Regions from separate parts of the Massilia sp. PWRC2 genome, predicted to be linked through region 3. Evidence: predicted binding sites of a transcription regulator. Region 3 holds the regulator's gene; each other region holds the start of a gene.

Region 1 (9,929 bases), on a different contig from region 3:
GGCTGTCAGTTCTGCCATCTCGGTAATCTCGCCATCTGGGTGCTGCAGGGGGTTGGGCGCGCGCTAGCGGAGCCATGGGACGCGCAGGGAATTGAACGTATCATCGCTTGTACCGAAAGCAATTGCAATTGCGTAATAGAAAAACTATGCTTACCGTGCAAGAAAAACCACGGCGTCTTCCACAATATTGCCAAGCACTCTTTGGACATCCTCAAATTGTGATGGATTAGTCAATGCCGAGGCTAAAAAATATCTGGTTTAGAAGTCACACATTGTATTGTTGCACTCGTTAAAACGCCAGAAATAATGCAATTAACACAAAGTGTTGCGCATGTTGCAAGTGGTGCAGCACCACTTGCAGTGTAAATTTGATATTATTTTTCTGATTTTCCGTTACTTTTAGGGGTGATCTGTGCGACCATTCACCGCGCCCCCGGACCAGCAGAAGGACGGCATCATGGCGCTGGCGCATCGGCGGTGGTAGCGCTTTATCTGCTATCGTCGGGCACGAATACGTGTGTATATAAAGCAAAATTGAGCTGGTGCGCACGCCGACTGTTGTTACTCCCTGCTTTCGACGACTTTATGTTGATACACTTATTGCAATTTCGTGGCACCTGCGCCACTAACCGCTTCGGGCGGGGCGCCGGCCTGGCCGTGATGCTCGGCTGCTTGCTGCTGGGCAGCGCGCACGGCGCTGACTTGCCTGCTGTCGTCGCCGCCTTCAAACCCTCGGTGGTGGGGGTGGGCAGCTTTGTCAAGACGCGTAGTCCGGCCGTCAATTTTTCTGGCACCGGCTTCGTCGTCGGCGACGGTTTGAGCGTGATTACCAATGCGCACGTGGTGCCCGATGTGATCGATACGGAAAAGCGCGAGGCACTGGGTGTACTGGTGCGGCGCGGCAACGAGACCGAGTTCCGTGCCGCCACCGTGGTGGCCATCGACAAGACCCATGACCTGGCCCATTTACGGCTCACTGGCGCCCCCTTGCCGGCGGTGAAACTGGGGCAGGACAGTGATGCCGCAGAAGGCATGGACCTGGTATTTACGGGTTTTCCCTTGGGGATGGTGCTCGGTTTGCATCCGGCCACCCACCGCGCCTTGCTCGCGGCCATTACGCCGATCGTGATGCCGTCGCTCAGTTCAAAATCGCTGGATGTGCGCATGATTGCTCAGTTGCAGCGTCCGCCTTTTCAGATCTATCAGCTCGATGGCACCGCTTACCCCGGGAACAGTGGCAGCCCGGTGTATGACCCGGGCACCGGCGTGGTGCTGGCAGTAATCAATATGACCTTTGTTAAAGGTCTGAAGGAAACTGCCATCACCAATCCGAGTGGCATTTCATACGCCATACCGGTCAGCTATGTGCGTGATTTATTGCAACAAAAATAGGCTTGAAGAAAATATTTTCAGCTGTCGTGCGCCGCTGCTGCAAGTTGGATGGGGTAAAATACAGCGCATTAAAAAGTATTTAAATTACAATTCCCGGGCGCTCTCGCTAGTGCAGTCCGGTTAACAAAAACGCATTTGTGGTCGCGCACGCCGCGCCGCCGCCTGCCATTTAGGGGATTCTGACGTGAATATTTTTAAAACAAGCACCATCAAGTCGCTGGCCATCGTTGCCATGCTGTGCGGCGCTGTGGCATTGACGGGTTGCGCCAGCACTCCCCTGGCGGCAGCCCCGGCGACGCCAGCCGCGCCTGCGCACGACTATCTGATCGGCCCGGGCGATACCGTGTCGATCACGGTGTGGCGCAATCCTGAAGTGTCGATGTCGGTGCCGGTGCGTCCGGATGGCAAAATCACGACCCCGCTGGTGGAAGACCTCGATGCCAGCGGCAAGACGTCGACGCAACTGGCACGCGATATTGAAACCGCATTGAGCAAATATATCCAGCAGCCCGTGGTGACGGTCATCGTGACCAGTTTTGTTGGCACCTATGGCGAGCAAATCCGGGTGATCGGCCAGGCCGCCAAGCCGCAAGCGCTGTCGTATCGGCGCGATATGTCGCTGATGGATGTGTTGATCGCGGTCGGTGGCATTACGGAATTTGCGTCCGGTAACAAGGCCAGCATTATTCGCAATGTCGACGGCAAGATGCAAAAAGTTCCCGTGCGTTTGAATGACTTGATCAAGGATGGCGACATTTCCGCCAACATCGCGGTGCGTCCCGGCGACGTCCTGGTGATCCCGGAAAGCTTCTTTTAAGCTGTCGAGAATTTTTACACCCTGCAATTTTATTGTCGGGAGTTGCGCTGCAAGTCCTTGAAAAGTAACAGAGTTTTTGGATGGCGGCAGCTGGAACGAATATTGCTACGCTGTTGCTACACTGTAATCGGGAGAGCGTTCATGCTTCCCTGCTGCTGCTACCATTTGAAGGAATGAGCGTGTCTATAGAACAAACCCCAGGCGATGGCGGCAAGCCCGCAGTCCCCGAGCATACCGCCGCTTCGCTGTCGGCCGCTGGCAACGCCCGCCGTCGCTTTGCCAAAACCGCCGCTCTTGGCTCGACGGGCGTGGTGCTGACCCTGGTCAGCCAGCCGGGCATGGCGGCGCTGACCTGCAAGTCGCCTTCGCGCAATATGTCGAAGCTGGGCAGTGTGCATCCGAGCGACAGCGCGGCTTGTTCCGGTGTCGGTCCCTTGACGTGGTACAAGAGCGGCGCCTGGCCGTGCAGCCAAAGTGCGTGCTTCGGTCACATCTTCCCGTGCAAAAACGCCACCTACGCATCGACATCGCTCAAGGACGTGCTGGGAAATACCAACACCGACGATATCTCGAAGTTCGGCGCGGCGCTGGTCGCCACCTATATGAACGTGCAGTCGGGCAAAATCGGTTTCCTCACCCTGGAAGACGTGATTTCGATGTACACCGAAATCCAGAGCAAGTATCAATACAAGCCGAGCGCCACCGTCACCTGGAGCATGGCCGAGCTGACCACGTATTTGCAATCGACTTACATGGAATCCTGAGTTTCGCTGCAAGTCGACGTTTTGCTTTCTTCCTCTTCCTCAGTGCCAGCGCGACGCTGGCGGCTGCGCCCCGGGCAGCAGGTACTGCGCCGCCAGTGGGGCGACGAATGCGTGGTTTTCAATAATCTGTCAGGCGACTGCCACCTGCTCGACGCGAATGGCTACGACGTGCTGGTGTGCCTGCAAAACAGCGCCGAGCCGATGGACACGGCGGCCCTGGCCAGTCGATTCAATCTCGACGATGCCGACGAAGTCGATGCCCTCGAACGGGTGCTGGCCGGACTGGCTGGCTGCGAACTGATCGAGGCGCTGGCGTGAGCGAAGTAACAACGGTGGCCAGCCTGTCGGCGGCCGAGCTGCGCCAGCGCCTGGCCGGTCCCGGCCTGTACCTGCGCACCGGCCCTTTTATTAACCACATTGCTGCCGTTAATGCGCCGATTGCCCATGGCATCGGCTTGATGTATGCCGACTATAGCCTTGCCGAATCGACTGAGTTTGCCGATTTTCACCTCGGCTTTCACAGCTCGACCGGCTGGCGCCGCTGGTGGCGTCCGCAAGTGCGGTTTACCAATGATGGCGAGCGTCCGTTCACGCCGCTGCCGTTCGAGCAGGGCTACGCGATGTTCGAATGGATGCTCAACTGGTGTGTTTCCAGCCGCGCCCACGAATACCTGATGATTCACGCCGCCGTCATCGAGAAGGATGGTTGCGCGGCGATTTTGCCAGCCCCGCCCGGTTCCGGCAAAAGCACCCTGTGCGCCGCGCTGGTGCACCGCGGCTGGCGCTTGCTGTCGGACGAATTAACGCTGATCCGCCTGACGGACGGCCAGATCGTGCCGTTGCCGCGCCCCATCAGCCTGAAAAATGCCTCGATCGACATCATGCGCGCCTACCTGCCGGCGCCTGTGTTCAGTCCGCCCGCCGATTACACCCATAAGGGCACGGTGGCGCACCTGAAGCCGCCGGCCAGCAGCGTGGCGCGCGCCGGTGAAACGGCACGGCCGGCGTGGATCGTGTTTCCGCAGTACGCCGCCGGCGAAGCGGCCGTGTTGACGCCGATGGCGCGTGCGCGGGCTTTCATGCAGCTGGCCGACAACGCCTTCAATTTCAGCCTGTTGGGCGCCGACGGCTTCAATGCACTGGCGGCGCTGATCGAGCGCAGCGATGCCTTCAGTTTTCGTTACAGCGTGATCGACGAAGCGATCGACATATTCGCCGGGTTGCGGCCATCGCAGCCATGAGCCGGCCGCTGCCCTTGCTGGTGCGGGTGCTGCGCGCGCCCGCCGCCCTCGCTCCTTTCAGCCTGGCCGACTGGGACATGATCTTGCGCCAGGCGCTGGCCGCCAACCTGAGTGCCGGCCTGTGGGCGGCGCTCGACGAGGCCGGTGTGATCGATCAGGTGCCGGCGCCGGCGCGCACCCACCTGGCATGGGCGCGCCGGCTTGCCGAACGCCATGCCAATGCCGTGCACTGGGAGGTGGCGCAGATTGCCGCCGCCCTGGGCAAGCTCGCTATGCCGCTGATTTTGCTCAAGGGCGCAGCCTATGTTGCCAGCGGCGCAGCGGCGGCTCGCGGCCGCTTGTTTTCCGACATCGATATCTTGGTGCCGAAAGAACAACTGGCAGAGGTCGAACATGCCCTGTTGATGCACGGCTGGCGCGGCGGCCACCACGACGAATACGATCAGCGCTATTACCGCGAATGGATGCACGAGTTGCCGCCGATGCAGCATGTCAAGCGGCAAACCATGATCGATGTCCACCACGCCATCCTGCCACCGACCGCGCGCCACCATCCCGATCCACGCTTGCTGCGTCAAGCGGCGGTGACGGTGCCGGCCGATCTGCCCTTGATCTTGCAAACGCTCGATCCCGTCGACATGTTGCTGCACAGCGCCACCCACCTGTTTTATGACGGTGAGACCGACAAGGCCCTGCGCGACATGGTCGATATCGACCGCATGCTGCGCGCTTTCGATGCCGATCGCTGGCAGCGGCTGGCGGCGCGTGCCGTCGTCCTCGAATTGCAGCGGCCGCTGTTTTATGCCTTGCGCTATGCCGCCTGGCTGTTCGGCACGCCGGTACCGGCCGCCGTCATGGCCGCCGCCACTGCCAACGGCAGTCCGAACGCCATCCTGCGGGCGCTGATGGATGGGTTGTTTCAGCGCGCCTTGTTGCCTGATCACGCCAGCTGTGATCGTACCGGCACGCGGGCGTCGCGCTGGCTGCTGTATGTCAGGGGAAACTGGTTGCGCATGCCGCCGCTGATGTTGGCGCGCCATCTTTTTCACAAAGCATTTGTTACTCCCAAGACCACGCCAGCAGCGTGAGTTTTTGGGGGCTGGCATCGGCTTGCGCAGCGCAACCGGCCGCTGACGCCCCACGCGGTATCAATCAATATTCGCTTGGCAAGCTTCGCGCAGCGAATGGTGATCAATCCGTCCAGCCTGATGTTGCATCTGTAAATTAATTTTCGTTCAATAATGTCGGGAAATCTTACAGTGCATGATGTGGCATCGAGGAACACCTGGATAACTCATTGATTTTAATCATATTAGATTGGCTGGCACGGTACCTGCTTATACACCGACAAGCAAGTCAACGAATTCCACCCTGGAGCCTTACCATGAATCTCAAAAAAATCTTCCTCGCGGCATGCATCGCCAGCGCTGTCGTCTCCGTACCTGCTTCGGCTGGTGTCCTGGGCGTGGCTGACCTGGCCATTACCGGCCTGGCGCTGGTAACCGCAACCACCGGCAACGGCACCCTGACCCCTGGTCAGCCTATCGTTGGCGGCATCAAAATCGTTGGTGATCAGCGCACCGGTTCGGCAGCCGCCAACTTCAACAACGTGCAAGCCATCGGCGCTGGCGACGGCAGCATCACCGGCAACGTCGATACCATCGACGTCAAATATCGCTGCGCCGGTCCTGACTGCGCCGCTGCCGCTGCCCTGTACGCCGCCGGCGGCCAGGCTGTCGGTACCACCGATGCCCAGCCTGAAAACAACCTGCACACGCACATCTCGACCCCAACCCTGAACTTTGCAATGGGTGACATGGTCATCGCCGGTACCGCCGTGAGCGGCCCAGGCGCCAACGGTCTGACCCGCGCCGATTCGTCGGTTGCCGCCTCAACCAACAAAGGTGGTGCGAGCGGCAGCATCAACAACGGCGTGGAAGCGCAGTCGTCGACTTCGTTCCAGCTGCTCAGTGGCGCTGACGTCGGAAGTTCGGTCAACGCCCAGTTCTCGCTGAGCTACGACGTGTTCCGCAAAGTCTTCATTGATCCTGCCAATGTCAACACCAAAGGCATCGCAACCGCCGGCACCAGCTTTATCCTGGAGCTGAGCAGCAACGATCCTGATTTCATCAGCATGACATTCGCACCGACCATCTTGAATGGCAACTTCAGCAGCTTCAGCGCCGCTGGTAATAAAGAAGTCAACCAGAGCGGTACCGCCCTGTCGGATTCGCGCGTGTTGCGTGCTGGCTTCACCTACACCGTCACCGTGACCCAGTCGTCGCTGTCGTCGGCGTCGGAAGTGCCAGAGCCAGCCAGCGTTCTGCTGATCGGTCTGAGCCTGCTGGGCCTGGGCGTCGCCCGTCGCCGTCGCGGTTAATGACCAAGGCGTGGCCCCGCTACGCAGGCATTGCCCTGAAAACCTCCGCCCTTACCGGCGGAGGTTTTTGCTTTTACGGAACAGTTTCGGTTAGGATAGGGTTTTATTCGGACGCCGCTCCTTCCCATGACTGATGCCACGTCTTCTCGCAGCACCGATAACATCAGCGGTCATGCGCAGCCGCTAGCGGGCCTGCACCGGCCCACCAGTGTCGCTGCGGTGGCGGCACTGGTCGTACAGGCGCGGCGGGACGGCACGGCCTTGTACCCTGTCTCGACGGGCTTGAATTTTGGCTACGGCGGCAAGTCACCGGTACTGCCCGGTTGCGCGCTGGTTGACCTCAGTGGCATGAACCGCATCCTCAATGCGGGCGCCATTTCGCTGGCCAATCCGGTGGCGGTGATCGAGCCGGGAGTGACCCAGCAGCAGCTTTACGACTACCTGCAGGCACATTGTCCCGAACTCACGTTCAATGTCACCGGATCGGCGCGCGCCACCAGTATTCTGGGCAACGCGCTCGATCGTGGTGTCGGCTATTTCGGGCCACGCAAGGAAGACGTGTTCGGGCTGGAAGTGGTGTGCGGGTCAGGCAAGATCCTGCAGACCGGTTTTCGGCGCCTGGGCGAGCACTCGCCGCTGGCGCACAGCCACCCGTACGGCGCCGGCCCGATTCTCGATGGTCTGTTTTTTCAAGGTAACTTCGGGATCGTCACCAGTGCCTGCTTCCGGCTGGTGCCACGGCGGCCGTGCCAGGTGGCGCTATCGCTGTCCTTGCGCGACCCTGCCCAGCTGCCGCAGTTCATCGATCAGCTCGCCGCGCTCAAGCGTGAGGGATGTGTCGAGTCGGTCACCCATCTCGGCAACCAGGCCCGCACCCATGCGACACTGATGTATGGCATCACCGCCTACTTGAAGGAATATGGGGTGGCGCCAGAGCGCCTGCTTGCCGAGGCGCAGGCGGTGCTGATCACCATCGCCCCCGGCGAATGGTCCAGCCTCGGCGCAGTCACCGGCACGGCGGCGCAGGTCAAGGCCAACATGGCGGAAATCCGTCGCCGCATGAAATCGCTGGCCAAGGTGACCGTGGTGACCGAGCAAAAGCTGGCGCGCGGCTACCGCTTGTTGCACGCGCTGCGCTTCTGGCGGCCGGCACGCGCGCGCGCCGCTGCCATCGCCGCCGTGCGTCCCCTGCACGGGCTGGCGCTGGGCGTGCCCACGGATGCGGCGATTGACAATCTGCTGTGGCTGGCAAATGCCGCGCATTTGCCGGCCGAACAGCTTGACCAGTCCAGCTGCGGCTTGTTGTACATCAATCCGGCGTTGCCGCTGCAAGGCGCTTTCGTCGCCGCCACCATCGCCGATCTGGAGGCGCTCGCCCAGCGCCATGGCCAACGCCTGTACATGACCCTCAATATCGAGACAGCAACGTCGATGGTGGCGGTGATTAATCTGCTGTTTGACCGCACCGACAGCGCCGCCACGGCGCGCGCCCATGCCTGCGCCGATGCGCTGCTAGAGCGCATTCGCGCGCTTGGCCTGGAAGTGTACCGCGCCCGCGCTGACATGATGGCGGGGATGGTAGCAGGACAGCCGGATTACTGGGAGACGGTGCGCGCCTTGAAGACCGAACTCGATCCGGACAATATCATCGCGCCGGGGCGCTACAATCTGGCGCGCTGATGTCGTGGAACGGTGTCAGCCGATGTTGAGTAGGCGGTGGGCAATACCGCGCTCTTCGCTTGGCGAGAAAAAATACGGGTAGAGCGAGCGCTCGGTGCCGGGATTGCTGCTGGTGCCGCCCAGCCGTTCGATTTCGCGCTGGACATTGTCGATACTGGTCCACAGCAGGTAAGCAGGGGCGTTGACGCGCGGATTGCTGCGCACTTCGCACAGCCGCTTAAAACCCAGCATGGTTTCGTAATAGCGGCGGTGACGGGGATTGACCTCAATAAAGACGTCAGTGCAATTGTGCAGGTAGCGGCCGTAGATGAACAGGATATGGAAAAGCGAGGCGAGCGCCTTCTTCGAGCCTTCCGCAGGATCGAATGCAAGTTTGGTAATCTCGCAAACCTTCGCGCCGCGCGAGCGGAACTGGTCGATGTGATCTTTGAACACTTCGTCTGCCAAAATACCGATTTCTGAATCAATGCTCAGAGTGACCGTCCCGCGCACCACGCCGCCGTCATTGGCAGAAAGGGTGATGCGATTGGGGCGGTCTTCGACCTTGTGAGTGCCGGCATAACCGCGCCAGGCATACATCTTGTTAATCAGCAAGCTGGCAGAACTGCGTCCTTCATCTGTATCGGCCACGCGAATGCCAAATGTTTTGTTGTTGATAGCCACGTCGTGGATGCTAGCACACTCTGTGCCGCCGTCCGCTGTGCCGACGGTATTATCGGCAAACGGTTGGTCAACTTCCGAGTCAAAGCCGACCATTTCAACTGGTTTATTGTCGCGCGTCATCGTCGTCATCATCGTCTCCCCGTTGAAGCGCCCCTGACCGCCAAGATGTCGTATCCGGGGCGGTCTAGAATTGCATATTTGCTATCAATCGCTCGATGGTAACACCGTATTTTTCGACTGGCAAGTAATTTTACCACGCGGAAACTCTTGTGTCGTGATAGTGCGCGCCGTTGACATTGACGGCGCACAATCCCAATGCAAGCGCTCAGATCACGATTATTTTGCCGTCGCGGCGGCACTCGGCTTGCTCATCGCCGCAGCCAGGTGGGCACGGATGCTGCTATTTTTTGGTGCCAGCGACGCGGCTTTTTGCAAAATCGGCAGTCCCCGCGCCGTATTGTTTTGCTGCACCAGGATCCAGCCCAAGGTGTCCATCACCTCGGGCTGTTGCGGCGCGAGGGCGCTGGCCTGCTCGGCCGTCTGCAGGGCTTTGGGGTCATTGAGCTGCAGGTAGGTCCACGCCAGGTTGTTCAGCACGGCCAGATTGTTGGGTGAGCGCTTCAGCAGCGCCTCAAACTGCGATGCCGCTCCCAGATAATCTTTGCGTTTCAATGTCGTTTCAGCGCGGAACATTGGCACCAGCAAGTCATCGGCGTGGGTTTTTTCCCACTGCGCAATCAACTCGTCGGCCGCCTTGGTCTTGCCCGCTGCCACCATGGACTGGAACAGTTTGATCGCCACCGGTGCGCTATCGGCGGTGCCGATTGCCAGCTTGTATTGCGCCGTGGCCAAGTCAGGCTTTTTCTGTACCATCAGGATGTCGCCTTCGAGCAGGTGACCGGTGGCCGCCTGACCGGCAGTTTTTTGCAGCTGGCGGGCAATCGTCAGCGCGTCTGCGCTGTCGCCGCGTTCCAGCAACAACAGCGCCAGTT
Region 2 (9,929 bases), on a different contig from region 3:
CTGGAACGACATCGCCGTCTTGATGTCTTCCATGTCTTTCGAGGTCAGCGCCGGCGCCGTCAAGCCGCCGCCCTGGCGGTTGATGCCCTTGTTGTTCGACAGGATGCCGCCGACCCGCACGGTGGTAAAGATTTCCGCGCCCACCACCCGGTCGACGATCAGCACGATCAAGCCGTCATTGAGTAACAGCTTGTCGCCGGCGCGTACGTCGCGCGGCAAGGCCTTGTAATCGAGGCCGACGCGCTCCTGATTGCCCAGTTCGCCATTACTGCCCCACTTGGCGTCAAGAATGAAGGAAGCGCCCGGTTCGAGCAGCACCTTGCCTTCTTCAAATTTGCCAACGCGGATTTTCGGTCCCTGCATGTCGGCCATGATGGCCACTTCGCGTCCGCATTCGGCGGCAGCGCGGCGCACCAGGGCGGCGCGGTCGATGTGGTCCTGGCCGCTGCCGTGCGAAAAATTCAGGCGCACCACGTCGACGCCGGCGCGGATCATCTTGACGAGCATATCGAAGTCGGACGACGCCGGGCCGATGGTTGCAACAATCTTGGTGCCACGTAGCATGGGATGGGTCCTCAGGAAGGGAACGTCGGACAACGAGTCAAATCAAGAAATTCAGGAAATTCAGGCAGCCTTACGTTGCAGCAGGATCTCAACGGCTGGCAAGGTTTTGCCTTCCAAAAATTCAAGGAAGGCGCCGCCACCCGTGGAGATATACCCGATTTTATCGGTAATGTCATATTTTGCAATCGCTGCCAGCGTATCACCGCCGCCGGCGATCGAGAACGCGTTTGATGCGGCAATCGCCAGCGCCAGCGTCTTGGTGCCACCGCCGAACTGGTCGAATTCGAACACGCCGACCGGGCCGTTCCAGACGATGGTGCCCGCCGCGCTGATCTGCGCGGCCAGCGTGGCGGCCGTGTGCGGGCCGATGTCGAGGATCATGTCGTCGTCTTCGACGTCGGCGACGTGCTTGGTGGTGGCCACCGCCGTTGCCGAAAATTGCTTGGCGCAGACCACATCGGTCGGGATCGGCACGGTGGCGCCGCGCGCGGCCATCATGTCGATGATGGCGCGCGCCTCAGCGACCAGCTCGGCCTCGACCAGCGACTTGCCGATGTTCAGGCCGACCGCTTTCATGAAGGTATTGGCGATGCCGCCGCCGACGATCAGGTTGTCGACCTTGTCGGCCAGCGCTTTGAGGATCGACAGCTTGGACGACACCTTGGAGCCGGCGACAATCGCCAGCAGGGGCCGGGCGGGCGCGCCCAGCGCCTTGCCCAGCGCGTCGAGCTCGGCTGCCAGCAGGGGGCCGGCGCAGGCGAGCGGCGCAAATTTGGCGATGCCGTGGGTGGTCGCTTCGGCGCGGTGGGCGGTGCCGAAGGCGTCGTTGACGTAGACATCGCACAGCGCCGCCATCTTTTTGGCCAAGCCATCATCATTATTTTTTTCGCCGACATTCACCCGGCAGTTTTCCAGCAACACCACCTGACCGGGAGCGACATCGACGCCATCAACCCAGTTTTGTTGCAGGGCCACGCTCTGCCCCAGCAATTCGGCCAGGCGCAGCGCCACCGGCGCCAGGCTGTCGGCCGGCTTGAACTGGCCTTCGGTGGGACGGCCCAGGTGCGAAGTCACCATGACGGCGGCGCCCGCATCGAGGGCGGCGCGGATCGCCGGCACCGAGGCGCGGATGCGGGTATCTTCGGTGATGTTGCCGGCATCGTCTTGGGGCACGTTCAGATCGGCACGGATGAACACCCGTTTGCCGCGCAGCGCCTGCTGGTCGATCAAGTCTTGCAGTCGGATAAATTGAAGGACGTCATGCATGGCGGCTCGCGCGCGGACAGCGCTCGTAAAGTAGAAAGAACGCTATTTTACCTGATGACGGGATGGAAAACCCCTATCGGCCCGAGGGGGCGCGCGGGCAAATCACGGGCCGCGCCGCGCCCTCAGGCAGGCAGCCACAGCCGCGCCGCCGTAAACACCAGCATGCCGAACACGATGGTTTGCACCATGTGGGGCCGCAGCCAGTAAAAGGCGGCGGCGGCGATGGCCGCCAGCAATTTCGGATTGCCCAGGCTGGTCTGCAACTGGCCGCCACTCATCAGGATATCGGGGGCGATGATGGCCGCGAGCGCGCAGGCCGGCGCAAAGCGCAGCATTTCCTGCACCCGTTTTGGAATACTGATGCGATGACCCACCAGCCACAGCGACGAGCGCGCCACCGCCGTGGCGACAACCAGCGCGCCGATCACCAGCCAGATATCGAGCTCGCTCATGGTTTGACCTTCGCGCCACGCAGACGTTCGAAGCGTTCTTCGACCACCATGGCGGTGAGCATGCCAGCGACCACCGCCACCAGCAAACCGAGCTTGAACGGCAAGCTAAACGCCAGCACGGACACGCCGGCGGCAACAATCACCCCGGCCAGCACCGCCTTGTTGGCCACCAGCGGCACGGTGATGCACAAGATGGCCAGGGTACCGGCAAAGCCCAGCCCCCAGGCGGCGGGCACGGCGCTGCCCAGCAAAATGCCGATGATGGAACCGGTTTGCCAGGCGCACCAGTTGGGAAACATCAGCGCCTTCAGGTACGACAGCTTGCCCGCTTCGGGCGCCGGCGAGGGAAAGCGCTGCAAAAACAGGGCAATTGAAATGTCGCCCGAGATATAGCCCAGGCCCAGGCGCGCGCGCCATGGCAGATGGGAAAAATGGGGCGCCATCAGGGCCGAAAAAATCACGAAGCGCAGGTTGACCACCAGCGCGGTGGTAAAAATCACCCAGATGGGCGCGTTGGCAAAAATCAGCGGCAGCGCCGCCAGCTGGGCCGAACCGGCAAACACCAGCAATGTCATGCCCAGCGCGTGCGGCACGCCAAGACCCGCCTTGACCATGGCAATGCCAACCACCATGCCCCAGGCGGCGATGCCGAACAGGGTCGGCGCACCAGCGGCGAAGCCGGCTTTCCAGGCAGCGGCATCGGGGGCGTCGGACAGGTTGACCAGGGGCGCGCCGCGCTCGGCAGTGGAAGAAGGAGGAATCAGTCGATCCATGTGGCGTTCATGCCACAGGGGCAAGCATGTAAAAAAGCAAAAAAACAGGGAGCGCCAGGCAGGCACGCAGGCAGCACCCAATCGTCGGGCGCCCCCTATTTTACCGAGGGTTCCGGCAAGCCGTCCGAATCGTCTAAAATCCTGTCTACGCTAGGCCACATCGGCCCGGCCCGCCCTTCGGAGAAAATATGAAGCAGCACGTCCCTGCGGTAGAACTTGACGGCAACGACTTGCCAGCGCATTGCCCCAACCCGGCCATGCCGCTGTGGTCGTCCCACCCGCGCGTATTTCTTGACTTCGACCACCATGGCGAAGCGAAGTGCCCGTATTGCGGCACCGCCTACCGCCTGAAAGCCGGTACGGCGCTGCCGCACCACTGATGCCATGAAAACGGTCAGGCTCAACGGCAGCCCTGCCGAAGTCGAAGCGGCGTTTTATGATGCCCTCAACCGCGGCGATATCGACGCCCTGATGCTGCTGTGGGCTGAGGACGACGAGATCGTCTGTATCCACCCCGGCGGCCCCCGCCTGCATGGCCATGTCGCCATCCAGGCCGCATGGGAAGCGATCTTGCAAAGGGGCGGCCTGCAGATCCGGCCGTCGCAGCTGTACGAGGCGCACAACCTGATGAGCGCGGTACACACGGTCATCGAAGGCAGCACCGGTGTCGATCCGCAGGGCGCGCATGGCCAGCAGCCAGCCCACCTGGTCGCCACCAATGTCTACCTGAAAACCCCGCAAGGCTGGCGCATGGTGCTGCACCATGTGTCGGTGGCGCCGGGACCGGTGCCGGTGCCGTCGCCGAGCAGCATGCCGGCCACCTCGAGCCTGCACTAAGGCCACGCTTGCCGCCCTACCGCGCCCCCGCCTGGCTGCCTGGCGGCCACTTGCAGACCATTTATCCGGCGCTGGCGGCCAGCCCGGCCGGCCCACCCCTGCGCCGTGAGCGCTGGCTGGCGCCCGATGGCGATTTCGTCGATGTCGACCTGCTCGATGGCGTGCCGGGGCGTCCCACGGTGGTGCTGTTTCATGGTCTGGAAGGGTCCTCGCGCAGCCATTACGCCAGGGCGCTGATGGCGGCGCTGGCCGCGCGCGGCTGGTCGGGCGCGGTGCCGCACTTTCGCGGCTGCTCCGGCGAAGCGAACCTGGCGCCGCGCTTTTATCATTCGGGCGATGCCGCTGAAATCGACTGGATTGTGCGTCACCTGAAGGCGCGCGCCAGCGGCGTCTTGTTCGCCGCCGGCGTCTCGCTCGGTGGCAACGCGCTGTTGCGCTGGCTGGGCGAGGCGCAGCAGCAGGCGGCCATCGTCAGCGCCGCCTGCGCCATCTCGGCGCCGCTCGACCTGGCGCAGGGCGGCATTGCGCTGTCCTCCGGTTTTAATTTACTGTACACGCGCATGTTCCTGCGCACCCTCAAGCCGAAGTGCCTGCACAAGCTGGACCAGTTCCCCGGCCTGTTCGACCGCACCGCCCTGCTGGCCGCGCGCGACCTGTACGCGTTCGATAACGTGGTGACGGCGCCGCTGCACGGCTATAAAAACACCGACGATTACTGGGACCGCGCCAGCGCCAAGCACGTGCTGCACGACATCACCGTGCCCACCCTGGTGCTCAACGCCCGCAACGATCCCTTCCTGCCGGGGCGCCATCTGCCGCCCAGCGCGGCGGCGGCGGTGACACTGCGCTATACCGAGCAGGGCGGCCACGTCGGCTTCATGGTGGGCGCACCGCCGGGACGGCTCGACTGGCTGCCACAGTCCATGCTGGCATTTTTCGACGAGCACGGCGGCAGCCGCGCGCCCACCTTCGCGCCTTTGTGCGAAGCTGACGCTCAAGGATCAACACATGGATGACATCGTAAAACAGGCCATGGCCAAGTGGCCGAATGTACCCGATTGCTATGACTGGCTGGCGCTCGACGCCCGCGGCGTCTGGCGCATGCGCGACGAGCGCGCCCAGCAGCTCGGGCTGGCCGGCGACAAGGTGGTGCAAACCGCCCTGCTCGCCTTTATCAACCGCAATTACGCGGTCGATAGACGGGGCTGCTGGTTTTTTCAGAATGGCCCGCAGCGCGTATTCGTCAACCTCGCAGCGACGCCGTACATCGCCCGCACCGATCCCGTGCACGGCTTGACGGTGCAGACCGGCGCGCCGCTGGCGCCGCAGCAGGCGTTTCTCAGCGAGGCCGGCGCGCTCGTCGTGGTGGCCGGGGCGGTGGTGGCGCAGGTCGATGACCGCGATGTTGCCCCATTACTCGCCGCCCTGTCGCTCAATCACACGCCGATCAGCGACGACGCCCTGCTGGCCTGGCTGGAAAACGGCACCGGGTCGCTGCGGCTGCAACTGGGCGAGAGCAGCATTGCCGTTGAGCGCATCGCCAGCGCCGACCTTGCGGCCCGCTTCGGCTTCGTGCGTTTGCCGGCGACGGCAGGCACTGTACTGCCCGTTTAGCGCTCTTTTTTCTCTTTCTGCTCGTCACGCTGGCGCGTTTGCAATTCGCGTTCGCGTGCATCGATCAGGGCCAGGTCATAAAACGAGGCATCGGGCGCCTTGCGGGCAATGCCCAGCTGATCGACCGCGGCCGGCACGGCGCCGGCCAGCACATACGACTCGGCCAGTGCGATGTGCTGCAGGGTCAATTTGCCTTGGGCGGCATAGGCCTTGGCCAATAAATCGTAAAGTTTTGGCTCTTCCTTGTACTGGCGCACCTGGTCGCGCAAATACACGGTGGCCGCATCGAGCTGACCGGCGACGATCATGGCGTCGGCATACTGGCGGGCGATGCCGCGCGAGAGGGGGAATTTGTCGTGCGCCTGCTCGGCGTCGCGCACCGTTTGCGCCGCCAGTGAAGGCGGCTGGCCGGGGGCCAGCTTGATTTCCAGGTCGAGGGCGGCAAACAGGGCGCCGCCGTCGGAAGCACTCTGGCCGGTGGAAAACACGGCGCCGCTGACCGGCTTCATGGTGGCGCGCGCGCGGCTGAGCCAATCGGCCGCCTTCGCCAGTTCGCCCTGCTTCATCGCCAGATAGGCCAGGCCGTACTGGGCGGCCGCCTGCTGCTGGCGGTTTTGCTGCTGCAGTTGCGCATTGAAAGCGGTTTGCGCTTCAGTGCGGCCCTGGCTGCTTTCATCCTGCAGCACGCGCGCGCGCGAGCGCACCAGATAAAACTCGAGGCCATCGATGCGCTGGCGGAACGGCATGGCGCGGATGCGGGCGCGGATGTCGGTGATGCGCTCGGAGGTGAGCGGGTGGCTCATCAGCCAGGGTGGCGTCAAGTCCGAATAGACCTTGGTCGCCGTTTGCATGCGCTGAAAAAAAGCCACCATGCCGGTGGCATCAAAACCGGCCGCCGTCATGATTTGAAAGCCAACGCGGTCCGATTCGCGTTCCGCCTCGCGCGTAAAATTGATCTGGCGCTGGATCGCCAGGCCCTGGCCGCCCATGAACACGCCGATGGCGGCATCCGGCCCCGCCTTCGAGGCCAGCGCGGCAAGGATGATGGCGGCCAGCGGCATCAGGGCATCGCCCTTTTGCTGGCCGATCATGCGGGCGATGTGGCGCTGGGTGACGTGGCCGATTTCGTGCGACAGCACTGACGCCAGTTCTGACTCGTTGGCGGCGGCCAGCAGCAGGGCCGAGTGAACGCCAATGAAGCCGCCCGGCAGGGCGAAGGCGTTGAGCATGGGGTCGCGCACGCAAAAGAAATAATAATCGTTGCCGGTCTCGCCGCGCGCGCCAGGATATGCCGCCACCAGCGCATTGCCGAAGGTATTCAAATAATCGAGGATGGGGTCGTCGTCGAGAAAATCGCGGTCGCGGCGGACGTCGAACATGATCTCTTCGCCCAGTTTTCTCTCGAGCACGGGAGAGAGGTCGCCGCGGGCGCTGTCGCCCAGCACGGGCAGGCTCTGCGCCATGGCGACTGCCGGTGCGGCCAGCAGCAGGGCCAGCATGGTTGCGCGCAGCCGGCGGCGCGCTGTTCGCAGTGGGGCAGGGGCGGGGGCGAGAGTCGATTTCACGGTGCTATCATACCCGTACCCAGCCGACGCAACAGCGCGCGGTGGCCCTCTCTGACAGATTCTCATCCGAACCCATATTCACATGACTGAACCGACCCTCTCCCACTTCGACAGCAGCGGCCAGGCCCACATGGTCGATGTCGGCAACAAGGCCGACAGCGCGCGCGTGGCCGTTGCCGCCGGCACCATCCGCATGCAGCCGGCCACGCTGGCCCTGATTACTTCGGGCAGCGCAAAAAAGGGCGATGTGCTGGGGATCGCCCGCATCGCCGCCATCATGGCCGCCAAAAAAACCAGCGACCTGATTCCCCTGTGCCATCCACTGGCGCTGACCCGCGTCACCGTCGATTTCCAGATCGACGCGCCCCACGATCGGGTGCACTGCCGCGCCCAGGTGGAAACCTTCGGCAAGACCGGGGTGGAAATGGAAGCGCTGACGGCCGTGCAGGTGGGCTTATTGACGATCTACGATATGTGCAAGGCGGTCGATCGGGGCATGGTGATGACCGATGTGCGGGTGCTGGAAAAGCATGGCGGGAAAAGCGGGGACTGGACCGCGCAGCTGTAGGGCTTTGCCAAAAGTAATTCACATAGCCTTATTCCCATCAAGGACCTTGCCTGCTAGGCAAAGCAAGAAATCCCCCAACGGGGATTTCCCCCGTGCCCCCCGGTACGGCGGCGGCAGATCACATTGCTTTCAAATTCACACCAGCGCCAGATTAATTGGCATAGCGCCGCGTTGTGCCAGATGATTTGGCACAGCTCTTGGTGTGCCAAAAAAGCGCTTTGGCACTGTCCAAGCATGTGCCATAGAGAGGTTTTTTGCCAAATCATCGCTGGCCCGCAACTTGCTCTATGGAGAGTACAGGCCGACACACACAACGTGTGACACATCTTATTTCTACTTAATCTGGAGCTTATTCATGAATTTCGCTTACAAACCACAGGCACAAAAAGGTTTCACCCTCATTGAGTTGATGATCGTCGTTGCAATTATCGGTATTCTGGCAGCAGTCGCATTGCCGGCGTACCAGGATTACACGACGAAAGCCAAGGTCCAGGAAGGCGTGAGCCTGGCAAGTCCAGCAATGACCGCCATCGGTATTGCCTGCAGTGATGGCACGTTGGTGAGCGCCACCAATGCGACCCTCGGCTTGCAGGCCGCCACCGCGTATGCGGGCAAATACGTGACGTCGGTCACCGCAGCGGGCGACGCTGCTGGCACCGCCCCTACCATTGCGATCGTGTACAACACTACCATTACCGACTCTCTTGTCAGCGGTAAGACGCTGACCTACACGGGTGCATGCGGCGTTGGTGGCTTGAGCTGGACGGCGGCTGGCCTGGGTAAATTCACGCCTAAGAATTAATTCCTGATTGGTACGAAGCAATATCGAATCTGCGGCAAACCACCTCACGGTGGTTTGCCGCAGATTTTTTATTCCGATAACACAATCATCAAATAACATCAGGTTCGTGCAACCGTTGCTTTGCTGATGAGGAATCCCCCCAGCTTTAGAGAGGGCTAAAAGTAGCGATTTAGCGGCAAGTGCGGGTTTCGCCCCTGCACTCAAGGATCCGCTCGATCGATCGACTCACGTGCTACGAAGGCAGCGGGGAATTGACCTTGATGCCCACACTCTCGCGATTGTCGACATGCGACTTTTCGCGCACAAGTCGATGACGCGGTTTGATCCTGCGATTGAGCTCGAGTTCATGGCACTAAGCGCCAGCAGCGCTAGCTGTTTAAGGAGCCTTAAATACAGCTCTCTTGCCTGCCATCCTTCGCCAGGATCGCCTTCATCAGGGCGGTTGAAACAATGTGACCAAGAGAGGCCGCTTTCGCAATCCACATAACGCCCAAATTTTCATCAGCTATTGCTCCATTACCATCTATATGACAGCGACCGAGCCAGTACATGCTTCCTGAATAATTTTGCTTGGTTGCCAACTCCAGCCAGTAAATAGCACTCTCCCACTTCCCATAAGAAAGAAAGAGCACGGCCAGGTCGGTTTGTGCCTTTGCATCTCCGGCGTCTGCGCTTTCGATTAATTCCAGGTCGCCTGATTCTATCGGTATGCATATATGAGACATGATGGTGTCAAGATCAATCTTTGTCTTTTTATCATCTGCCATTGAATCATCGCCTGTTCTCGACAAAGTACCATCGGAAATTCGGCGCCACAACGTTCGCTTACTCCAATTTGTTAATGTTGCCGCTGTCGCAAGGTTGATCATTTCACTTCCAGAATAAAGCTAACGCCAGATGGGTTGGCATAGTGCTGCGTTGTGCCACATGAGTTGGCACAGTTCGTGGTGTGTCAAAAAGCTTGTTTGGCACCGCCCAGGCATGTGCCAATGGCAGATTATTTGGTAAATCTTCGCTGGCCCGCAACTTGCTGTATCGAGAGTATAGGCCGACACACCAGACGTGTGACACATATTATTTCTACTTAACCTGGAGTTTACTCATGAAATTCGCTCAAAACAAACAACAAGCACAAAAAGGTTTCACCCTGATTGAGTTGATGATCGTCGTGGCAATTATCGGTATTCTGGCAGCAGTCGCATTGCCGGCGTACCAGGATTACACGACGAAAGCCAAGGTCCAGGAAGGCGTTAGCTTGGCAAGTCCAGCAATGACCGCCATCGGTATTTCCTGCAGTGATGGTACTTTGGTTAGCGCCACCAATGCGACCCTCGGCTTGCAGGCTGCCACCGCCTATTCTGGCAAATACGTGACGTCGGTCACCGCAGCTGGCGACGCTGCTGGCACCACTCCTACCATTGCGATCGTTTACAACACTACCATTACTGACTCTCTTGTCAGCGGTAAGACGCTGACCTACACGGGTAC
Region 3 (9,929 bases):
GCTGACGGCAAGCCGCGCTACATCGTCGCTGGCGACAAGCTGACCCACCGCCCCGATAACGACACCGCCGACATCGTGCTGCCGGTGGTACAGAGCCTGTCGCCGCCGCTGCCGCCGATGACCATGACGGCGGCGAATGGCCGCATCGACCAGACGAAAAATATCGTCGACATGATGGGCAACGTGCTGGTCGAGCGGCCGGCATCAAATCAGGGCCCGCACCTGCGCCTGAAAACCGAGGCGCTCACCATCCTCACCGACGAAGACAAGCTGCGCACCGATCTGCCGGTCGAGATGCTGCAGGGTGACACCGTCGTCACCGGTGTGGGCATGCTGGCCGACCGCGCCGCCGGCCAGATCGATATTTATAACCGCGCCCACCTGGTCTACCCGCCGCCGCCGCCGCAGCGCCGCCGCTAGCGGGCGCCGTGACGTCCCTTTTTCTGAAATCGAGAACCGACCATGCCATTTCGTTTTTTTAGCCGGGCCCTGTTTGTCGACGTTGCCGTCGCTGTTGCCGTCACCGTCACCGTCGGCGGTGCCGCCCGTGCCGAACGCGCCGACTCGTCCAAGCAGACCATCGTCGATGCCGCCTCCATCACCATCAACGATGTGACGCAGACGCGCACCCTGGTGGGCAATGTCGAACTGCAGCGCGGCACCCTGTTGATGAAGGCCGGTCGCGCCATCATCAAGAGCGACCCGGAAGGCTACGTCTACGCCACCTTTTATGCCGATCCGGGCAGCCTGGCCACCTTCCGCCAGAAGCGCGACGGCGGCGATATCTGGGATGAGGGCGAGGCCGAGCGCATCGAATACGACAACAAGCTGGAAATCGTCAAACTGTTTTCAAAGGCGAAGATCACCACCGTCGAAAACAAGCGCAAGACCCAGGAAGTGCAGGGGCCTTATCTGTCCTACGACAGCCGCAAGGAAGTCTATGCGGTCGAGAACGATGTCAGCGGCACCACCAAGGCCGATGGTGGCCGCGTACGGATGGTGATCGAGCCGAAGCTGCCGCCGGCGCCAGGCGCAGCGCCGGCACCAGCACCTGCATCAGCACCAGCGCCAGGCGTTCCCGCAGCGGCGAAAAAGCCATGATCGAAGCGAAATCGTGTGGCAGCACGCTGATCGTGCGCGGCCTGCAAAAAAGCTATGGCAAGCGGCTGGTGGTGCGCGACGTCTCGCTGCAGGTCGAGTGCGGCGAAGTGGTCGGTTTGCTGGGGCCGAATGGCGCCGGTAAAACCACCTCGTTCTACATGATCGTCGGGCTGGTGCCGTCGGACGCCGGCACCATCGACATCAGCGGCGTCGACATCTCGCGCCTGCCGATCCACCGCCGCGCTGCCCTCGGCCTGTCGTATCTGCCGCAGGAAGCGTCGGTGTTTCGCAAGCTGACGGTGGAAGAGAATATCCGCGCCGTGCTCGAGCTGCAAAAAGTCGACGGCAAGGCCTTGACCAAAGCGCAGATCACCGAGCGGCTCGACAGCCTGCTGGCAGATCTGCAGATCGACAAGCTGCGCGACAACCAGGCTTTGTCGCTGTCGGGCGGTGAGCGCCGGCGGGTGGAAATCGCCCGGGCGCTGGCCACCAACCCGCGCTTCGTGCTGCTCGATGAACCATTCGCCGGGGTCGATCCGATCGCCGTCATCGAGATCCAGCGCATCGTGCGCTTTTTGAAAGAGCGCGGTATTGGCGTCCTCATTACCGACCACAATGTGCGCGAGACGCTGGGTATCTGCGACCGTGCTTACATCATCAACCAGGGCGCCGTGCTCGCTTCGGGCAGCCCTGACGACATCATCGCCGACGAGTCGGTGCGGCGCGTGTACCTGGGCGAACACTTCCGCATGTAAGCATCCGTCAAAAGCGAGCCATGAAACAGTCACTTCAACTACGTACCTCGCAACACCTGGCGCTCACGCCGCAGCTGCAGCAGTCGATCCGCCTGCTGCAACTGTCGACCCTCGAGCTGCACCAGGAACTCGAGCATCTGTTGTCCGACAATCCCCTGCTCGAGCGCCTCGACGATCCGCTCGACCACTCGGTGCGCCTGCTCGCCGACGGCGCCGTCGGCGCCAGCGGCAATGCCGAAGCACCTGAAGTGGGCAACCAGGATGCACCGCCCAACGCCGATGCACCGGCGGCCGACGCCGACAGTGGCGAAGCGGTCGACATGGGTGGCGAGAGCACCCAGGACACCAGCGCCGACAGCGAAGACTGGAGCGAAGCGTCGCGCAACAAGTCGCCCGACGACGAGGAATCGCGCCCGCAGATCGAAGCGACCGCCACCACCCTGCGCGAGCACCTGTCCGAACAGATGCGCCTGGCGATGCTGGAACTGCGCGACCGCGCGCTGGTCGAACTGATGATCGATGCCCTCGACGACAATGGCTATCTGACCGAGTCGCTCGAAGAGATACTGGAGCGCATGCCGGCCGAGCTGGAGATCGATGCGGACGAACTGAAAACCGCGCTCTCGCTGCTGCAAAGTTTTGATCCCGCCGGGGTGGGCGCGAGGAATGCCGGCGAGTGCCTGGCGCTGCAGATTCGCCGCATGCCGGCAATCGCCATGGTGACGCGCCGCATGGCGCTCGAGATCGTCTGCAAGCACTTGACCTGGTTCGCCCAGCGCGAATTTAACAAGCTCAAAAAAGCGCTCGCTTGCGATGACGAAGATTTGCGCGAGGCGCAAGTGGTGATCCGCCAGTGCAACCCCCATCCGGGCGCCGGTTTCGGCGCCGGCACCTCCGATTACGTGGTGCCCGACGTCATCGTGCGCAAGGCGCGCGGCGGCTGGACCGTCAGCCTGAACAATGACGTCATGCCGCGCCTGCGGGTCAACAATATGTACGCCAGCCTGCTCAAGCAGGGCAAGGGCGAGGGCCAGATGGGCGCCCAGTTGCAGGAAGCAAAGTGGCTAATCAAAAATATGCGGCAGCGTTTCGACACCATCTTGCGGGTCGCCGAAGCAATTGTGGAGCGGCAACGTAACTTTTTTTCGCACGGCGCGGTCGCCATGCGTCCCCTTGTGCTGCGTGAAATTGCTGATACACTGGGCCTACACGAGAGCACTATCTCCCGGGTAACCACTCAAAAATACATGCTGACCCCGCATGGAATGTTTGAGTTGAAATATTTCTTTGGCAGCCACGTGGCGACCGACGCCGGCGGCGAAGCATCGTCGACAGCGATCCGGGCACTCATCGTGCAATTGACAGGAGCGGAAGACCCGAAGAATCCACTTTCAGACAGCAAGATCGCAGACATGCTGGGGGAACAAGGTATGGTCATAGCGCGCCGCACGGTGGCCAAATACCGTGAAGCGCTGAAAATCCCGCCCGTCGCTCTTCGCAAGAATCTGTAGATCGTTTTTTCAGTGTTCCTCTGCGTCCCGCTTTATGCGGTTTGCATGAACAGGAAGCGACATCATCAAAGGAGTGTGTATGAATCTCACAATCAGCGGACATCATCTTGAAGTGACCCCAGCCATCCGTGAATACGTACAGAGCAAACTGGAACGCGTCCGGCGCCATTTTGATCAAGTGATCGACATTGCCGTCATCCTCACCGTCGACAATCTGACTGAAAAAGAAAAACGGCAAAAAGCCGAAATCAACCTCCGACTTCCGGGCAAGACCATCAACGTTAACGCCCTGTCGCACGACCTGTATGCCGCCATCGACGGCTTGATCGACAAGCTCGATCGCCAGGTCATGAAATACAAAACCCAGGTCCAGGACCACGATCACCAGGCCATCAAGCACCTGTCCGAAGAAGAACTGCCGGCCGCTGCTGCCTGAGTCACCAGGTCCCCTAATATGGATGAGGGCGCCCGCGGGCGCCCTTGTCACGTCGGGCGTGCCGGCGTCGCTGCTAGAATAGGTGTTTTCCCCTCTCTCTGCCGCCATGACCGACTTCGTCAAGACCCGCATCGCCAACCGCACCGCCATCATCACGCTCGACCGTCCGCGCACCCTCAATTCGCTGTCGCTGGAAATGATCCGCGCGCTCACCGACGTGCTGCTGGCGTGGCAGGATGACGATGCCATCGACGCCGTGGTACTGCGCAGCAGCACCGACAAGGCCCTGTGCGCGGGCGGCGACATCCGCTATTTTTACGACGTCGGCACGCTGCCGACCACCGGTGGCAGCGCCTCGCTGGAAGATTTTTTCACCGAAGAATACCGCCTCAACCACCTGATTCACTTTTATCCGAAAACCTATATTGCCCTGATGGATGGGGTGGTGATGGGGGGCGGTCTGGGCGTGTCGGAAGCGCACCGCCAGCGCGGCTTGCGGGTGGTCACCGATGGCAGCAAACTGGCCATGCCGGAAGTGAACATTGGCCTGTTTCCCGATGTGGGCGGCAGTTATTTTCTCAGCCATGCACCGGGCCGGCTGGGGTATTACCTGGCACTGACGGGCTTGACCGTGCGCGCCGCCGACGCCCTCTATTGCGGCCTGGCCGACACCTTCGTGCCGCAGGCACAGATGGCGGCGCTGCTTGAACTGATCGAGACCACCCCAGGCACCCAGCTGCGCGCTGCGGTGGCGGCGTTTGCCGCGCCGCACCGGGCCGCCGCCGACGCTGCTCTGGCGCCGCTGGCCGAGGCGCGCGCCGCCATCGACCGCCATTTTAGTCATTCCACCATTGAAGCCATCATTGCTTCGCTGGCCACCGACGACAGCGTACTGATGCAAAAAGCGCTGGCCGCCATGCACAAGCGCTCGCCGCTGCTGTTAAAAGTGACCCTGCAACTGTTGACGCGCGGCGCCAGCCTCGATCTCGCCGATTGCCTGCGCATGGAACGCATCCTGGTGCGGCGCAATTTTGAACATGGCGAAGTGCTCGAAGGCATACGCGCGCTGGTGATCGACAAGGACAATGCGCCGGTGTGGAACCCGGCCACGCTCGAAGGTGTGACGGCAGCGATGGTCGAACGGTTTTTCGCGTCACCGTGGCCGGCGCGCGCGCATCCGCTGCGCGACCTCGGGAAAGAATAAAGCTACGATTGTTCGCGGTGGCGCAGCACCACCCGTTCGGTGGGCGCGAAATACGCCGCCAGCCGCTCGGCCATATACACCGAGCGGTGCTGACCACCTGTGCAACCGAGCGCCACCGTCAGGTAGCTGCGGTTGTCGGTTTTAAATGAGGGCAGCCATTTTTCAATGAACGCGCGGATATCTTCGAGCAGTTCGCCGGCCGCCGGCTGGGCGTCGAGGAAGGCGATGACGGGCGCATCCATGCCGGTCAGCGGGCGCAGCCTGATGTCGTAGTAGGGATTGGGCAGGGCCCGCACATCGAAGACGAAATCGGCATCGAGCGGCACGCCGAGCTTGAAGGCAAAGGACTCGAAAAACAGCGTCAGCGGCGCGCGTTCGAGCGCCACCAGTTCCTTGATCCAGGCACGCAATTTATTGGCGGACAGGTCCGAGGTATCGATGACCAGGCCCAGTTGCTCGATGGCAGACAGCCGTTCGCGCTCTTCGGTGATGCATTCGATCAGGGTGCGGCGCGACGCCGGGTTTTCGTCCGGGCGCAGCTGGTGCGACAGCGGGTGGCTGCGGCGCGTTTCGGAAAACCGCGCCACCAGCGAATGGGTATTCGAGGTCAGGAACATGACCTTGACGTCATGCCCCTGCGCCTTCAGTTCGGCCACATTGACGGGCAATTCGACCAGCGACTCCGAGCTGCGGGCATCGACCGCCACCGCCAGGCTGGGCACGCCCTCGGCGATCAGGGTGTCGACCAGTGGCCCCAGCAGGGCCGGCGGCAGATTATCCACACAATAGTAGCCGGCGTCCTCGAGAACGTTGAGGGCCACCGATTTGCCGGAGCCGGAAATACCAGAAATGAGGACGATTTGCATGGCGCGATGATACCGCATCCGGCGCCAGGGCGAACGGCGCGGCCTTATTTGCGGTCGGGCCGCACCACCAGTTCAGGGTAGCCGCTGGCAGTATCGTAGGCACGCGCCAGTTGCCAGCCGGTCGTTACTGCCAGCAAAATTTCGGCGGTGGTACGCACGATATTGCCGTACACCACGTGCCCGCCCAGCACCTGGCCAGCGCTGTCGGCCACCGCCATGTGCAGATGGGCACCGTCGGCCGTGATGGCGCCGGCCATCGAAATAATTTCAAAGTCGCCCGTCAGCACGCTGGCATCGGCAGCGCCGGCAAAGCGCAGGCGCGCGCCCTGCAAGCTGCCCATGCCGGAGACAACAAAGGCGCCGCCCAGTTGCCGGTCGCTGAGGGCCTGCTCGAGTGCGCGGCGCAAGTCGGCGCCCGGTGGCAGACGTAGCGGCAAGCTCTCCACTAGTCGCCGCTCATCGCCTGGCGCTGCCGTTCCATGAATTCCTGCAAGGTATCGATACCGCGCAGTTGCAGGATCGTATTGCGCACCGCCGCCTCCAGCAGCACCGCGATGTTGCGGCCAGCCGCCACGGGAATCACCACTTTGCGGATCGGTAAGCCCAGCACATCTTCGGTGGGGAACAGGAAGGGCAGGCGCTCGGCTTCTTCTTCGAGGGCGCTGCGGCGCACCAGGTGGACGATCAATTTCAGGCGCATCTTGCGGCGCACGGCGGTTTCGCCAAAAATCGCCTTGATGTCGAGCAGGCCAAGGCCGCGCACTTCGAGCAGGTTTTGCAGCAGGGGCGGGCAGCGCCCCTCGATCATATTTGGCGCGATGCGCGAAAATTCGACGGCATCATCGGCCACCAGGCCGTGGCTGCGGGAAATGAGCTCGAGCCCCAGCTCGCTCTTGCCCAGCCCGGAGTCGCCGGTGATCAGCACGCCGACCCCCAGCACATCCATGAAAACGCCATGCATGATGATCCGTTGCGCCAGCTTTTTCGACAGGTAGACGCGCAGGTAATCGATGACCTGGGCGGCCGGCAGCGGGGTGGAAAACAGGGGGATATTTTGTTCGTCGCAAATGGCGAGGATGTCGGGCGGGGTGTCGAGCCCCTGGGCGATGATCAGGGCGGGGGGGCCGCCGGCGATCAGTTCGCCAATCACGTGGCTGCGCGAATTCGATTTGAGGCGGTGGTAATAGGTCAGTTCCTGGTGTCCGAACACCTGGATGCGACCCGGGTGGATCAAATTGAGGTGGCCGACCTGGTCGGCGGCGGAGGCGACGTCGCCCGAGATCAGCCGTTCGCCGCCGGGGAAGCCGGCGAACCAGCCCAGTTGCAAGCTTTCGCGATTGTCGTCGTACAGCCGTTGGATCGTCAGCGGAGATTGCAGCATCGAGTGGTCTTCAGTAAGTGGAGGGCTGGAAGGCGCCCGGCACGAAGAAGTTTAACCCAAGGCCTGCAGGCTCGGTTGCCAATTGATAATGCGCGAATGGACCGCGCGCGGGTCGGTCTCGGTCGACAGCACGGTGCGGATGGCGTCGTCGGAAAACATTTCGGCGATCTCGGAAAGGATTTCCAGATGCTGCTGGGTGACGTGGTCGGGAATGAGCAAAAAGAACAGCAGACTGACCGGCTGGCCGTCGGGCGATTCGAACGGAATCGGCTCAGCCAGGCGGACGAAGGCGGCCAGCGGCGATTTTAAACTCTTGCTGCCCTTGATGCGGCCGTGCGGCACGGCGACGCCATGGCCGAGGCCAGTGGAGCCAAGCCGTTCGCGGGCGAACAGATTGTCAGAGACGGTCGAGCGGGCGATGCCGCAGTTATTCTCGAAAATCAGCCCGGCTTGCTCAAATGCCCGCTTTTTGCTGGACACCTCGAGATCGAGCTGGACGTTTTCGAGCGATAAAATTTTACTAAGATTGGTCATAACACTAAAAGTGGTGCAATCCGCACATTGACTTGCGACTCGGAATTATAGGCTTGTTTGCAGGCAGTGACACCGCATTTATTGGTGTGCAAGCACTGGAACAACGGTCGCTGTCGAAGTCCCACCGTATGCCCCCCCGGGAAGGTGGTCAAGGGGACGCTTGAGCGCCCTTGTGCAACATCAAACCGTCCAGTTTATTGCCGTGCGTTACGTAAATTCAAGGGAGGGGCACTCGTAAAGTTGGCGCGCCACGGGTTGATATCAAGGCCGCCGCGGCGCGTATAGCGCGCATAGACGGCCAGTTTTTGCGGCTTGCAGGTGCGCAAGATATCGACAAAAATCCGCTCGACACATTGCTCGTGAAATTCATTGTGTTCACGGAAACCAATCAGGTAACGCAGCAGACTTTCCTGGTTGATTTGCGGTCCCACGTAATGGATTTGCACGCTGGCCCAGTCGGGCTGTCCCGTCACCAGGCAATTCGATTTGAGCAGGTGAGAGATCAGCTTTTCTTCGACCGGTGCGCCATCAAAGTTGGCAGTTAGCTGCTCGGGAGCGGGCGCATAACTGTCGATCTCGAGGTCGAGACGATCGAGCAGCAGGCCGTCCAGTTCGCCCATGTTGAGCTGACCGAACTGCTCGGGCAGGCACAGGCGCACTTGCACGGGGGCGCCGAAGCCAGCCGACAAGTCTTCGCGCAGCAGGGCCAGCAAGGCTGCTTCGTTGGCCAGCCGAGTCTGGTTGAACGAATTCAAATACAGTTTGAAGGATTTCGATTCGACGATATTTGGGCTGTCGGCCGGCGCCGTGATGGTAGCAATCGCCACCTGCGGCTTGCCACGCATGTTCAGCCACGACACCTCGTAAGCGTTCCAGATATCGACACCAAAAAACGGCAGCGTGCCGGTCAGCTGCAATTCATCGCGCTTGCCCTGGCGGGCGATCGGGAACAACAACTCGGGGGCGTAATCGCTGCGATAAGCGGCAATTTTGCCCAGTGGCGAATCGGTCGGCGTGTTGGCGGCGGTATCGGGCATCATGATCAATCAGTGCATTATAAAAATAGTTTGTAGACGGGGTTGGCCGACTCGTCCCAGTGGCGGTAGCCGAGGCTGGCAAGGAACAGGCGGAAGGCCCCCATTTCTTCACCCGGCACTTGCAAGCCGACCAGGATGCGGCCGACATCGCCGCCCTGGTTGCGATAGTGAAATAACGAAATATTCCAGTTCGGTGCCATGCTTTCCAGGAAGCGCATCAGCGCGCCCGGGCGCTCGGGAAATTCAAAACGGTACAACAACTCGTCGTGGGCCAGCGCACTCTTGCCTCCCACCAAATGGCGGATATGCAATTTTGCCAGTTCGTCGTGGGTCAGGTCGAGCGTCTTGAAATCGTGCTGCTCAAAATGACGGGCAAGCAAGCCCGATTCGCTGCGGTTGCCAATCTGGATGCCGACAAACACGTGGGCCTGGGCCTGGTCGCTGACCCGGTAATTGAACTCGGTGACATTGCGCGGGCCCACCAGCTGGCAAAAACGCCGAAAACTGCCACGTTCTTCCGGCATGGTGACGGCAAATACCGCTTCGCGCGCTTCACCGAGCTCGGCCCGTTCGGCGACGAAGCGCAGGCGGTCGAAATTCATGTTGGCGCCGCAGGCAATTGCCACCAGGGTTTGGCCGGCGATTGGCTGTTTCGACATGGCCGCCCGTTCGACGTAGGCCTTGGCGCCGGCCACCGCCAGCGCGCCGGCCGGCTCGAGGATGCTGCGGGTGTCTTGAAACACGTCCTTGATGGCGGCGCAAATGGCATCGGTATCGACGATGATGATGTCGTCGACCACCTGTTGCGCCACTCTGAAGGTTTCTTCGCCCACCAGGCGCACGGCGGTGCCGTCGGAAAACAGGCCGACGTCGGGCAGGGTGACGCGGTGGCCCGCCTTTAAACTTTTCGCCATGGCATCGGAATCCAGCGTTTGCACGCCGATGATTTTAATGTCGGGGCGCACCGCCTTGACGTAGGCGCCGATGCCCGAAATCAAGCCGCCGCCGCCGATGGCGACAAAGATGGCGTGAATCGGCCCCGAGTGCTGGCGCAGGATTTCCATGCCGATGGTGCCCTGGCCGGCAATCACGTCGGCATCGTCG

What was found. The regulator sigma-54, encoded in region 3, starts transcription at its own class of promoters, with help from an activator protein. The targets are predictions, from matches to a motif close to TGGCANGNAANCTGCTTT.
Region 1: the regulator sigma-54 is predicted to act here: its motif matches at 5,537-5,554, upstream of ACP7BZ_RS19520 (EDSAP-1 family PEP-CTERM protein).
Region 2: the regulator sigma-54 is predicted to act here: its motif matches at 7,909-7,926, upstream of ACP7BZ_RS17050 (pilin).

The regions. Positions count from the first base shown of each region.
Region 1 covers NZ_JAFCUW010000011.1:71,397-81,325, forward strand. The annotation lists gene ACP7BZ_RS19480 (XrtA system polysaccharide chain length determinant) at 1-18, opposite strand, end outside; gene ACP7BZ_RS19485 (hypothetical protein) at 290-550, opposite strand; gene ACP7BZ_RS19490 (S1 family peptidase) at 586-1,392, shown strand; gene ACP7BZ_RS19495 (XrtA/PEP-CTERM system exopolysaccharide export protein) at 1,625-2,209, shown strand; gene ACP7BZ_RS19500 (hypothetical protein) at 2,389-2,973, shown strand; gene ACP7BZ_RS19505 (HPr-rel-A system PqqD family peptide chaperone) at 3,016-3,291, shown strand; gene ACP7BZ_RS19510 (HprK-related kinase A) at 3,288-4,214, shown strand; gene ACP7BZ_RS19515 (nucleotidyltransferase domain-containing protein) at 4,211-5,302, shown strand; gene ACP7BZ_RS19520 (EDSAP-1 family PEP-CTERM protein) at 5,599-6,594, shown strand; gene ACP7BZ_RS19525 (FAD-binding oxidoreductase) at 6,721-8,274, shown strand; gene ACP7BZ_RS19530 (N-acyl amino acid synthase FeeM domain-containing protein) at 8,290-9,069, opposite strand; gene prsT (XrtA/PEP-CTERM system TPR-repeat protein PrsT) at 9,274-9,929, opposite strand, start outside.
Region 2 covers NZ_JAFCUW010000008.1:281,609-291,537, forward strand. The annotation lists gene pyk (pyruvate kinase) at 1-564, opposite strand, end outside; gene ACP7BZ_RS17005 (phosphoglycerate kinase) at 625-1,830, opposite strand; gene ACP7BZ_RS17010 (AzlD domain-containing protein) at 1,953-2,282, opposite strand; gene ACP7BZ_RS17015 (AzlC family ABC transporter permease) at 2,279-3,055, opposite strand; gene ACP7BZ_RS17020 (zinc-finger domain-containing protein) at 3,244-3,435, shown strand; gene ACP7BZ_RS17025 (YybH family protein) at 3,440-3,892, shown strand; gene ACP7BZ_RS17030 (YheT family hydrolase) at 3,901-4,908, shown strand; gene ACP7BZ_RS17035 (DUF2946 family protein) at 4,901-5,506, shown strand; gene ACP7BZ_RS17040 (M48 family metalloprotease) at 5,503-7,005, opposite strand; gene moaC (cyclic pyranopterin monophosphate synthase MoaC) at 7,154-7,639, shown strand; gene ACP7BZ_RS17050 (pilin) at 7,995-8,441, shown strand; gene ACP7BZ_RS17055 (tetratricopeptide repeat protein) at 8,828-9,310, opposite strand; gene ACP7BZ_RS17060 (pilin) at 9,544-9,929, shown strand, end outside.
Region 3 covers NZ_JAFCUW010000009.1:152,521-162,449, reverse strand. The annotation lists gene lptC (LPS export ABC transporter periplasmic protein LptC) at 1-420, shown strand, start outside; gene lptA (lipopolysaccharide transport periplasmic protein LptA) at 463-1,101, shown strand; gene lptB (LPS export ABC transporter ATP-binding protein) at 1,098-1,856, shown strand; gene ACP7BZ_RS17810 (RNA polymerase factor sigma-54) at 1,877-3,367, shown strand; gene hpf (ribosome hibernation-promoting factor, HPF/YfiA family) at 3,447-3,803, shown strand; gene ACP7BZ_RS17800 (enoyl-CoA hydratase/isomerase family protein) at 3,910-5,007, shown strand; gene rapZ (RNase adapter RapZ) at 5,010-5,873, opposite strand; gene ACP7BZ_RS17790 (PPC domain-containing DNA-binding protein) at 5,918-6,319, opposite strand; gene hprK (HPr(Ser) kinase/phosphatase) at 6,319-7,254, opposite strand; gene ACP7BZ_RS17780 (PTS sugar transporter subunit IIA) at 7,306-7,788, opposite strand; gene queF (NADPH-dependent 7-cyano-7-deazaguanine reductase QueF) at 7,983-8,828, opposite strand; gene ilvA (threonine ammonia-lyase, biosynthetic) at 8,843-9,929, opposite strand, start outside.